DNA from 3 places in the Micromonospora sp. AMSO1212t genome. Region 1 is predicted to be linked to each of the others. Evidence: riboswitches for the same ligand, from Rfam matches in the RefSeq annotation. Region 1 holds a riboswitch; each other region holds the start of a gene.
What was found. A riboswitch is a leader RNA that binds a small molecule or an ion and turns the genes downstream of it on or off. The one in region 1 is predicted to bind cyclic di-AMP.
Positions count from the first base shown of each region.

Region 2: linked by a shared signal. The riboswitch ahead of F8279_RS19470 (hypothetical protein) and the one ahead of F8279_RS18530 (transglycosylase family protein) in region 1 are both predicted to bind cyclic di-AMP.
Region 3: linked by a shared signal. The riboswitch ahead of F8279_RS06190 (hypothetical protein) and the one ahead of F8279_RS18530 (transglycosylase family protein) in region 1 are both predicted to bind cyclic di-AMP.

Region 1 covers NZ_WBKS01000072.1:10,169-13,405, reverse strand. The annotation lists gene F8279_RS18540 (M4 family metallopeptidase) at 1-262, shown strand, start outside; gene F8279_RS18535 (YbaB/EbfC family nucleoid-associated protein) at 360-809, opposite strand; gene F8279_RS18530 (transglycosylase family protein) at 994-1,644, opposite strand; cyclic di-AMP (ydaO/yuaA leader) riboswitch at 1,643-1,788, opposite strand; gene F8279_RS18525 (LLM class flavin-dependent oxidoreductase) at 1,961-3,237, shown strand, end outside.
Region 2 covers NZ_WBKS01000079.1:11,966-15,202, reverse strand. The annotation lists gene F8279_RS19475 (SRPBCC family protein) at 10-462, shown strand; gene F8279_RS19470 (hypothetical protein) at 486-1,568, opposite strand; cyclic di-AMP (ydaO/yuaA leader) riboswitch at 1,573-1,703, opposite strand; gene F8279_RS19465 (cation diffusion facilitator family transporter) at 1,847-2,761, opposite strand; gene F8279_RS19460 (AAA family ATPase) at 2,853-3,237, opposite strand, start outside.
Region 3 covers NZ_WBKS01000013.1:51,020-54,256, reverse strand. The annotation lists gene F8279_RS06200 (helix-turn-helix domain-containing protein) at 1-92, opposite strand, end outside; gene F8279_RS06195 (carbonic anhydrase) at 259-912, shown strand; gene F8279_RS06190 (hypothetical protein) at 973-2,001, opposite strand; cyclic di-AMP (ydaO/yuaA leader) riboswitch at 2,005-2,136, opposite strand; gene F8279_RS06185 (YibE/F family protein) at 2,291-3,237, opposite strand, start outside.

The sequences.
Region 1 (3,237 bases):
CCGGGCGACGTTGAGCTTCTGGCTGCACATCGACAGCGCGGAGTCGACCACCAGCACCGCGTACGACAAGCTCACCGTCAAGGCGGGCAGCACCACGCTGGCCACCTACTCCAACCTGAACAAGGCCACCGGCTACGTGCAGCGGTCCTTCGACATCTCGTCGCTGGCGGGCACCACGGCGACCATCTCGTTCAGCGGCGTGGAGGACAGCTCGTTGCAGACGTCCTTCGTCGTCGACGACACCGCGGTCACCCTGAGCTGACCGTGGCGTAGCGCGGCCGGTCGTCGTCCTCCCGGCGGCCGGCCGCCTCGTCGTGTCGGGCCGGTCCTGGCGTCGCGGTGTCGCGCCCGCCGTCGGGTCAGGCCGGGCGCCCGGCCCGGGACGCGGTGCCGCGGTCGCGGTGGATCCGCGCGGCCGCCTCGTGCATCGCGCGGCCGAACAGCTCGGCCTGGTCGCCCATGCTGCCGAGCCGGGCGGCGAGGGCGTCGGCGTCGGCCCGCGCCGACGCGCTGACCTGGGCGTCCAGCTCGGACAGCGCGGCGTTGGCAGCGGTGACGAGGTGTCCGCAGAGGACCTCGAAGGGCTCGCCGGCCAGCTCCGGGTCGATCGTCACGGAATCCAGCCGGCCACCCTGGACTGCGACCGCGCGGACCCGGCCGCCGGCGGCCGCGCCCTCGGCGCGCAGCAGGTCGCCCGGCTCGCCGTCGGCGTGGGCCGAGGCCCGGGAGCGCATCGCGGTGAGCGCCTGCTGCGTACGGGTCAGCAGCTCGTCGAGGCTCGCGGCCGCCGAGAACGGGTCGTTGGTCATATCCGCACTTTCTTCACGTCTTAGCCGAGCATCGTGACCCTAGCAACCGGCTCCGACGAATCGCGGTCACCGGCCGCTGCGGTCCGCGTCTCGGCGCCGCGAGCAGGGCGGACGCCGACGGCGCGGCGTGTCGCGGACGGCCGAGCGCCCGGCCGGACGGGCCGGCCGGGCGCTCGAGGGCCGCTCAGCGCAGGTGCAGCCGCTGACCGGGGAAGATCAGCCCGGGGTCGTCGCCGACCACTGCCCGGTTGCGCTCGTGCAGGGCACGCCAGCCGCCGTCGACGCGCTGCGCCACGGCGATCTCCGACAGCGTGTCCCCGCGCCGGACCACGTACGTCCCGGCGCCGGGAGCGGGCTGCGGCGCGGCCTTCGTCGCGGGCCGCTCCGGCGCGGCCCCGCGCGTGGCCGCCCGCTTCGGGGCGGCCTCGCGCGGGGCGGCCTTCGTGGTGGCCCGCTCGCCGGCCGCGGCCGACCCGGAGCTTGCCGAGCCGCCCTTCCTGCCGCAGACCGGCCACGCGCCGATGCCCTGACCGCGCAGCACCCTCTCGGCGACGGCGATCTGCTCGGACCGGCTGGCCAGGTCGGCGCGGGCGGCGTACTTCTGCCCGCCGTAGCCGTTCCAGGTGGCACGGGAGAACTGCAGCCCGCCGTAGTAGCCGTTACCAGTGTTGATCTTCCAGTTGCCGCCTGACTCGCAGCGCGCGACCGCGTCCCAGTTGACGCCCGCGCTGGCCGGAGCGGCCGGGCCGAACAGGGCCGCGGCACCGACGGCGGCGCCGGCCAGAACCGCCCCGAGAGCGGCACGGCGGCTTCGGGTCGAGTATTCAGTTGCCATGTGGATTCCTCCACGCCGACGAGGTGAGCTGTCGGGTTCGGGCCGAGGAGCCCGGCCGCCGGTGGCGGCTTCACCCCGAGGTGACGATGCACCGTGGAACGTGTGGTTCCCCCGCTCCCGCGCGAGGTTCGGTTACCGGGGACGGCGGCGGGATTTGGCGTTTCCGGCCCGCGGTGTCCGCGTCTGCGAACGAAACCGACGCTAGGGACGATTTGCGACGATCGTCCACTTCTTGTGATGCTCTTCACCCGGCCGGGCTACCGGCGGCGGCGCTACGGTGGCAGGGCCAGGCAAGATCACGGGAGGGGCGGGACGGATGACCGATCACGGACACGAGCTGACCTTCGGCGGCTTCCTCACCCCCGCCGCCGGGCAGCCCGACCAGGTGGTGGCGCTCGCCCGGCTCTGCGAACAGGTCGGGCTGGACCTGGTCACGTTCCAGGACCACCCGTACCAGCCGGGCTTCCTGGACACCTGGACACTGATGTCCTACGTGGGAGCCGCCACCGAGCGCATCCGCCTGGCCGGCAACGTGCTCAACCTGCCGCTGCGCCAGCCGGTGGTGCTGGCCCGCAGCATCGCCAGCCTGGACCTGCTCACCGGAGGCCGGGTCGAGCTGGGGCTCGGTGCGGGCGCGTTCTGGGACGCGATCGAGGCCGCCGGCGGGCGGCGCCTGTCCCCCGGCGCCGCCGTCGAAGCCCTCGACGAGGCGATCCGGGTGATCCGCGAGGTCTGGGACACCGACCGGCGCGGCATGATCCGGGTCGACGGCGAGCACTACCGCGTGGTCGGCGCCAAGCGCGGGCCGGCGCCCGCGCACCCGGTCGGCATCTGGGTCGGCGCGTACAAGCCGCGCATGCTGCGCCTGGTGGGCCGCGCCGCGGACGGCTGGCTGCCGTCCCTGTCGTACCTGCCGAAGGGCCCCGACGAGCTGCCCGCCCTGAACGCGCTCGTGGACGAGGGCGCCCGCGCCGCCGGGCGCGACCCGGCCGCGATCCGCCGCATGCTGAACGTGACCGGCACGTTCGCCCGCTCGTCGGCCGGCTTCCTGGCCGGGCCGCCGGAGCAGTGGGTGGAGGAACTGGCCGGGCTCACGCTGGAGCACGGCATCACCACGTTCATCCTCGGCAGCGACGAGCCGCGCGCGATCCAGATCTTCGGCCAGGAGGTCGCGCCCGCCGTGCGGGAGCTGGTCGCGGCCGAGCGCACCGCGCCCGGCGGCGGCGACCGCGCCGCCTCCGACGAGCAGACCGCCGCGGGCGGCCCGAGCGCGCTCGGCGTCACCCCCACCCCCGACCCGGGGGTACGCCTGAGCGCGCGCCGCCCCTGGGACGAGTCCACCCGGCCGAGCGCACCGCCGCCACCGGCCGGACAGGTCTACCCGGCCCGGGGACAGGCCGCCGGGCAGCACCTGGTGGACGTGCACGACCACCTGCGCCAGGAGCTGGCCCAGGTGCGCGACCTGCTGGAACAGGTCAAGCAGGGCTCGGTCACGCCGGGCCGGGCGCGGGCCGCGCTGAACGAGATGACCATGCGGCAGAACAACTGGACGCTCGGGGCGTACTGCGCGGCGTACTGCACGATGGTCACCCA
Region 2 (3,237 bases), on a different contig from region 1:
GGGGCCCGCTTGCAGAGCAGCGACAGCTTCAGCTACACCGTGCAGGCCCGCTGCAGCCGGGCCGAAGCGGTGGCCCTGCTGGGTGACCTGAGTCGCCAGGGTGAGCTGCATCCGCTGATCGTCCGGGTCCGGAAGCTGCCGGCCCGGCCGGGCGCGCTGGCCAGCTACGCGATCACCGACCGGCTGCAACTCGGCCCGCTGCACTTCCCGGTCACGTACCAGGCGGACGTGCTGATCGCCGGCGAGGACGAGGTGGTCACCGTGGCGCGGCAGCAGCCCGCGACGACGGTACGCAACCACACCCGGCTGCGCGACGAGCCCGACGGCACGGTACGCATCGACGTGGAGATCACCCTCAGCGCGCCGGCGCCGCTGTTCGGGTACGCGTTCCGCCAGGCCCGGGCAGCTCACCTGGGCCTGGCGGCGCGTCTGGGAGCGACCCTGGAGGGCCGGCCGGCCTGATCCGGCCGGCCCTCAGGGCGCGCTCAGTACACCGACAGGTGCACGTGGTTGGTGTGGTCGCTGGACGGGTCGCCGTTGCCGCCGCTGTACGCCTTCCACCCGCTGCTGGGCAGCCAGATCTGCTTGAACCAGATCACGTAGAGCACGGCGAGCGGGTCGGCGTTGCGCACGAAGTACGCGGCCAGGTTGTTGCCGTACGTCCGGTCGCCGCCGGTGGCCACGCCGCCGAAGCCGCTCTTCTGCGCGGCGAAGTCGCAGGCTCGCCCCTTCGGGTGCTCACCCGAGCCGCTGGGCCGGTGGCACGAGACGTACCGGGTGAAGCCCGCCGCCTTGGCCTGTTGCAGCGCGTGCAGCGTGCGCGGCGTGATGCAGCCGTTCGCCGGGGTCGGGTCGTTGACGCTGCACGACTCCGACGGCCAGGAGCCGTCCGAGTTGCGCGGCGCGGGCTTCGCGTTCTTGCTGGAGGTGCCCTGGACGCTGCCGCCGCTGCTGCTGCTGCTGCTGCTGCGCGAGGCACGGTCGTTGGCGACCTCCAGGGCGCGCTCGGCCTGCTCCTTGCGCTTGCCCATCACCGCCACCTGCTTGCGCTGCTCGCGGATCTCGCCGTCGAGCTGGGCGCGGGTGCGGGTGGCCTCGTCCCGGGTGGTGATCAGGTCGCGCAGCGTACGGTCCTCGTGCGCGGCGACCTGCTCCAGCGCGGCGGCCCGGTCCATGAAGCCCTCCGGGCTGCTGCTGCCGAGCAGCGCCCCGGCGGTGCCCAGGCGGCCGTTGCGGTACGCCACAGCGGCGATCTCGCCGACCTTGGCGTCCCGGACGGCCAGCTCGGCGCCGACCGTCTTGAGTTGTTCGTTGAGTTGCTTCTGGCGGCTCACCGACCGGTTCAGCGCGGCCTTCGCCTCCAGCCAGCCCTTGCTGGCCGCGTCGAGCTGTGCGCGCAGTTCGGGGGTGCCGCCCTCGTCGTCGCCGGGCGCGGCGGCGAGCAGGCCGGTCGCCGGCGCCGCCGAGGCGGGGGAGACCGGAACGGTCGCGACGCCGAGGGTCAGCGTCGCGACGAGCAGGGCCGCCAACCGGGCGGCCGTCCGTCGTACAGGTGCCACTGGGGGCATTCACACGTCCTTCCGTCAACGCCGACCGGGTTAGCTGACGGGTTCGGGACGGAAGATCCCTACCGCTGACGCGGATGCACCCCACGTACGTGGTTCCCCGGCTCGTCCCTGCGGACGATTAGGCGACGGCCGCCCCACCGGGGCCGGTGGCGCCCGCGGGTGCGGCCGCGACCGAGACTACCGGCGCTGCCCGGGCACGGCTCCGTGGAGTAGTGCCACTAGGCGGGGCAAAACCGGCATAAGACTACAATAGCCACAGTGATTTAAGTGTGTCCTAATCACCACTCGGTCTGTCCGCACACTCCGGCCGACGCTCCGGGTTCGACCTGCAACGTGGCGTGATCGATGGAGAAGTCCTCGTGCAGGGCCGCCCGCGCGGCGGCCAGGACCCCGGCCGGGTCCACGCCCGGGTCGGTGGTCAGGTGCGCCGAGGCCACCTCCATGCCGGAGGTGAGCGTCCAGACGTGCAGGTCGTGCACCTCGGCCACGCCGGGCACGGCGGCCAGCCGGTCGTGCACGGCGGTCACCTGGAGGTGTTCCGGCGCGGCCTGCACCAGGATGCGCAGCGCGGCCCGGCCGAGCCGCCAGGTGCGCGGCAGGATGAACAGGCCGATGCCGACGGCGACGAGCGGGTCCGCCCACCACCAGTCGGTCACCGTGATGACCAGCGCGGCGGCGATCACGCCGAGCGAGCCGAGCAGGTCGCCGAGCACCTCCAGGTACGCCCCGCGCAGGTTGATGCTCTCCTTCGACCCGGCGCGCAGCAGCGCGAACGCCACGATGTTGGCGAGCAGGCCGAGCACCGCCACCACGAGCATCGGGCCGGCCAGCACCTCCGGCGGCTCGCCGAAGCGGCGTACCGCCTCGACCAGGACGTAGATCGCGACGGCGCCGAGCAGCACGGCGTTGGCGAGGGCGGCGAGCACCTCCAGCCGGTAGAGCCCGAACGTGCGCTGCGGGTCGGTGCCGGCGCGCCGGGTGGCGGTGATCGCCGCGAGGGCCATGCCGATGCCGAGGACGTCGGTGAACATGTGCCCGGCGTCGGAGAGCAGCGCCAGCGAGCCGGTCGTGAAGGCGGCCACCGCCTCGACCACCATCAGGGCGGCGAGCAGCGCGAACGCGGCCCAGAGGCGGCCGCGGTGGCGGTGTGCCGCGTTGGCCACCGCGCCGCTGTGGTCATGACCTGCGCCCACGCCAACACCCTCCCTGCCGCGTACCGGCCCGGCCCAATGTATGTTCACATCGCTATGTATGCAAGTGAACGGCGGGTGGCGGCGGGGCCACTCACCCCACCGGGTCGAGCGTGGTGAGACGCTGGGTCGCCCGGGACAGCGCCACGTAGAGCGTGCGCACGCCCGAGCCGGGGTCGGCCCGGATCTCGCCCGGCGCCACCAGCACCACGCCGTCGTACTCCATGCCCTTGGCCTCGAGGCTGGTGACGACCTGGAGCCGGCCCGCGCCGAGCGCGCCCAGCCAGCCGGCCACCTCGTCCCGGCGCGGCACCGGCGTGATCACACCGACCGTGCCCTCCACCTGCGCGAGCAGCGCCTCGGCCGCCTCGACGGTGGCCGCCGGCAGGTCGGCGGCGGGCAGCGTGCGCTCGACCGGCGGCACACCGGTGGACCGCACCGCGTCGGGCAGCGGCAGGTCCGGGTAGAGCCGGCGGATC
Region 3 (3,237 bases), on a different contig from region 1:
GCGATAGCCAGCAGCACATGGCCGTGGTTGGTGAGGAAGGTCCAGTTACGGCGGCTCCCGTCCTCAACTGGTGTGGTCGCCATGGTGGCCATGCTATGGCCACCGCCGCCCTCGGCCGAATCGGCGCGGGCCGAGGCGAGCGGCAACGGGAAAGTATGAAATGCGTATCACGAATCTTGACGGGCCCCGAGGTGCGTGTGACCGTGGGTCGCGAGGCCGTTAGGCCTGGTGGTTCCCCAGGTAGACGAGGTGAGGAACATGACGCCGAGCACCCCGGAGCAGGCACTGGCCGAACTGCGTGCCGGTAACCACCGGTTCGTCACCGGAGCCCCGCAGCATCCGAACCAGGACGCCGGGCACCGGACGGCGGTCGCCGACGGTCAGCATCCCTTCGCGGTGATCGTCGGCTGCTCCGACTCGCGGCTCGCCGCCGAGATCATCTTCGATCGCGGTCTCGGTGACCTCTTCGTGGTGCGTACGGCCGGGCACACCGCCGGGCCGGAGGTGCTCGGCAGCGTCGAGTACGCCGTCACCGTGCTCGGCACGCCGCTCGTGGTGGTGCTCGGGCACGACTCGTGCGGCGCGGTCCAGGCCGCCCGCGAGGGGTTCCGGACCGGCGCCGCCCTGGTCGGGCACCTGGGCGCGGTGGTGGACGCGGTCTCGCCCAGCCTGCTGCGCGCCTCCCGCCAGGGCGTCGACGACCTCGACGGCATCATCGACGTGCACATCGCGCAGACCGTCGAGACGCTGCTGGCCCGCTCCGCCGTGCTGGCCGAGCGGGTGGCGGCCGGGCGGTGCACGGTGGTGGGCATGTCGTACCGGCTCGCCGGCGGCGAGGTGCGGACCGTGGCGCAGGCCCCGGCTCCGCTGCCCGCTCCGGCGGCGCCCGCCGACCCGGCGCTGGCCGGCTGACCGGTAGGGAAGACGAAAAAGGGGGCCGCCCGAGGACGGCCCCCTTTCGCTGTGTCCCGGTCAGAGCAGCGACATGTGGACGTGGTCGGTGTGGTTCGACGGTCCGCTGTACGAACTCCAGCCGGTGGCCGGGAACCAGATCTGCCGGTTCCAGATGACGTAGTAGATGCCCAGCCGGTCGGCGTTGCGGATGAGGAAGGCGGCGACCTCGTTGCCGTACCGGCGGGTGTCGTTGTTGTGCCAGGGCGCGAAGCCGCTGTTCTGGAGCGACCAGTCGCACGCCTTGCCCTTGGGGTGCTCCCACGGCCCGCCGGACCGGTAGCAGCCCACGAAGCGCTTGAAGCCCGCGCGCCGGACCTCCTTGTACGCGTGCAGCGTGCGCGGGGTGACGCAGCCCGAGGTGGTCGGGTCGTCCTCGCTGCACGACTCGGCCTTCCATCCGCCGTCGGCGGTGCGGCCGGGGGCGATCTTGGCGACCGGTGAGGTGGCGGAGACCAGGCCGCCGGTGAAGCCGAGACCGCCGACGAGCTTCAGCGCGCGCTCGGCCTGCACCTTCTCGCGCTCCATCGCGTTCTTCTGCTTCTCCTGCTCGCGCACCTCGGCGTCGAGCGCGATCTTGGCCTGCTCGGCGCGGGTCTTGACCGCGTTGATGGCGGCCAGGCGCTGCGCGTTGAGGAGGTTCAGCTCGTCCAGGGCGTTGACCCGGCGGACGAACGAGTCGGGCGAGTTGCTCTCCAGCAGCATCGCCATGGCGCCCATCCGGCCGGTCCGGTAGGACTGGGCGGCGAGCTGGTTGACCTGAGGGCTGAGCGCTTCGAGTTCGGCCTGTGCCGTCTTCACCTCGGCCGCCAGCCGCCGCTGGCGGTCCTGCGACTTGGCGAGCTTCGCCTTGGCCTGGAGGAAGTTCCGGTTGGCGGCGTCGATCGCCTCGGTGATGAGTGGCGGTTCGCCGTCCTCCTCGTGTCCCGAGGGAGTGCCGGGGGCCGCCGCGGTGGGGGCCGCGGTCGCCGGGGTCGGCCCGGCCAGCACGGCCAGCGAGGCCAGCACGGCCACCACGGGTGTCAGCCAGCGGCGCAGGGGTGCCGTCACAGTGTTCCCTTCCGTCGGCCGCCGACCGGGTTAGCTGACGGGTTCGGGACGGAAGTGGCCCCTACCGCTGTTGCGGATTCACCCCATGTACCTGGTTCCCCGGCTCGCCCGCGGGCGATTGGGCGGCGGCACCGCTGGCGCCGGTGCGCGCCTTCGGCGGTGACCGGCAGCGAGGTTACCTGACAGCACTCCTGAGGATCTACGTCCGGAAGCCGACCAATAGCGAGATTTCGCCGTGGCGCACCGTGACCAGCGTCGCGTTTGAAATCGATGGTCACGCTGCGGAGTGTCACCATGCGGCCTCCGTACTCTTCCCGCCGCCGAGCGCCTCCAGCGCGTCGTCCCGTCCGGCCGGCGGTCGGGCCGCGGGCGCCGCCGGCTCCGCGCCGCGCGAGCGCCGTCCGGCGGTCGTCACGATCGCGGCCAGTCCGGTCGTCAGCGGTACGGCGGCGATCAGGCCGAGCGTGGCCACCGCGCTGCGGACGATCTCCTGGGCGAGGAACTCGCTCGTCAGGATCTCGCTCACCGGGCGGGAGTCCGCGACCAGTAGGAGCAGCAGCGGCAGCGAGGCACCCGCGTACGCCAGCACGATGGTGTTGACGGTGGACGCGATGTGGGCCCGGCCGACCCGGGTGGCCGCCCGGTAGAGCTGCCGCCGGGACAGCCCCGGGTTGGCGTGCGCCAGTTCGGTGACGGTGGCCGCCTGGGTGACTGTGACGTCGTCCAGCACGCCCAGCGAGCCGATGATGATGCCGGCCAGCAGCAGGCCGTGCAGGTCCACGTCGCCCTGGAACATGGACAGCGTGGTGGCGTCCTCGCTGCCGAATCCGGTCAGGTGGGTGGCGGACGTGGCGAGCAGGCCGAGCACGCCGGTGACCACCAGGCTGCCGAGCGTGCCGAGCACCGCCACCGACGTCTGCGCCGTGATCCCGTGGGTCAGGTAGAGCACCACGAACATGATCAACGCGGCGCCCACGATCGCCACCAGCAGCGGGGGCTGGCCGGCGCCGATGCCCGGCAGCACGAAGCCGAGCAGGATGGCGAAGCTGGCCACCAGGCCGCCGAGCGCGGCGAGCCCGCGCCAGCGGCCGAACGCCACGATCGCGGCGGCGAAGAGCACCATCAGCCAGATCAGCGGCGTACCGCGCTGGTGTTCGGCGATGTTGTAGGACTTCACCGCCGGATCGGCGGGGTCGGTCAGCTCGACCAGGACGACCTCGTCGCCGACCGCGACCC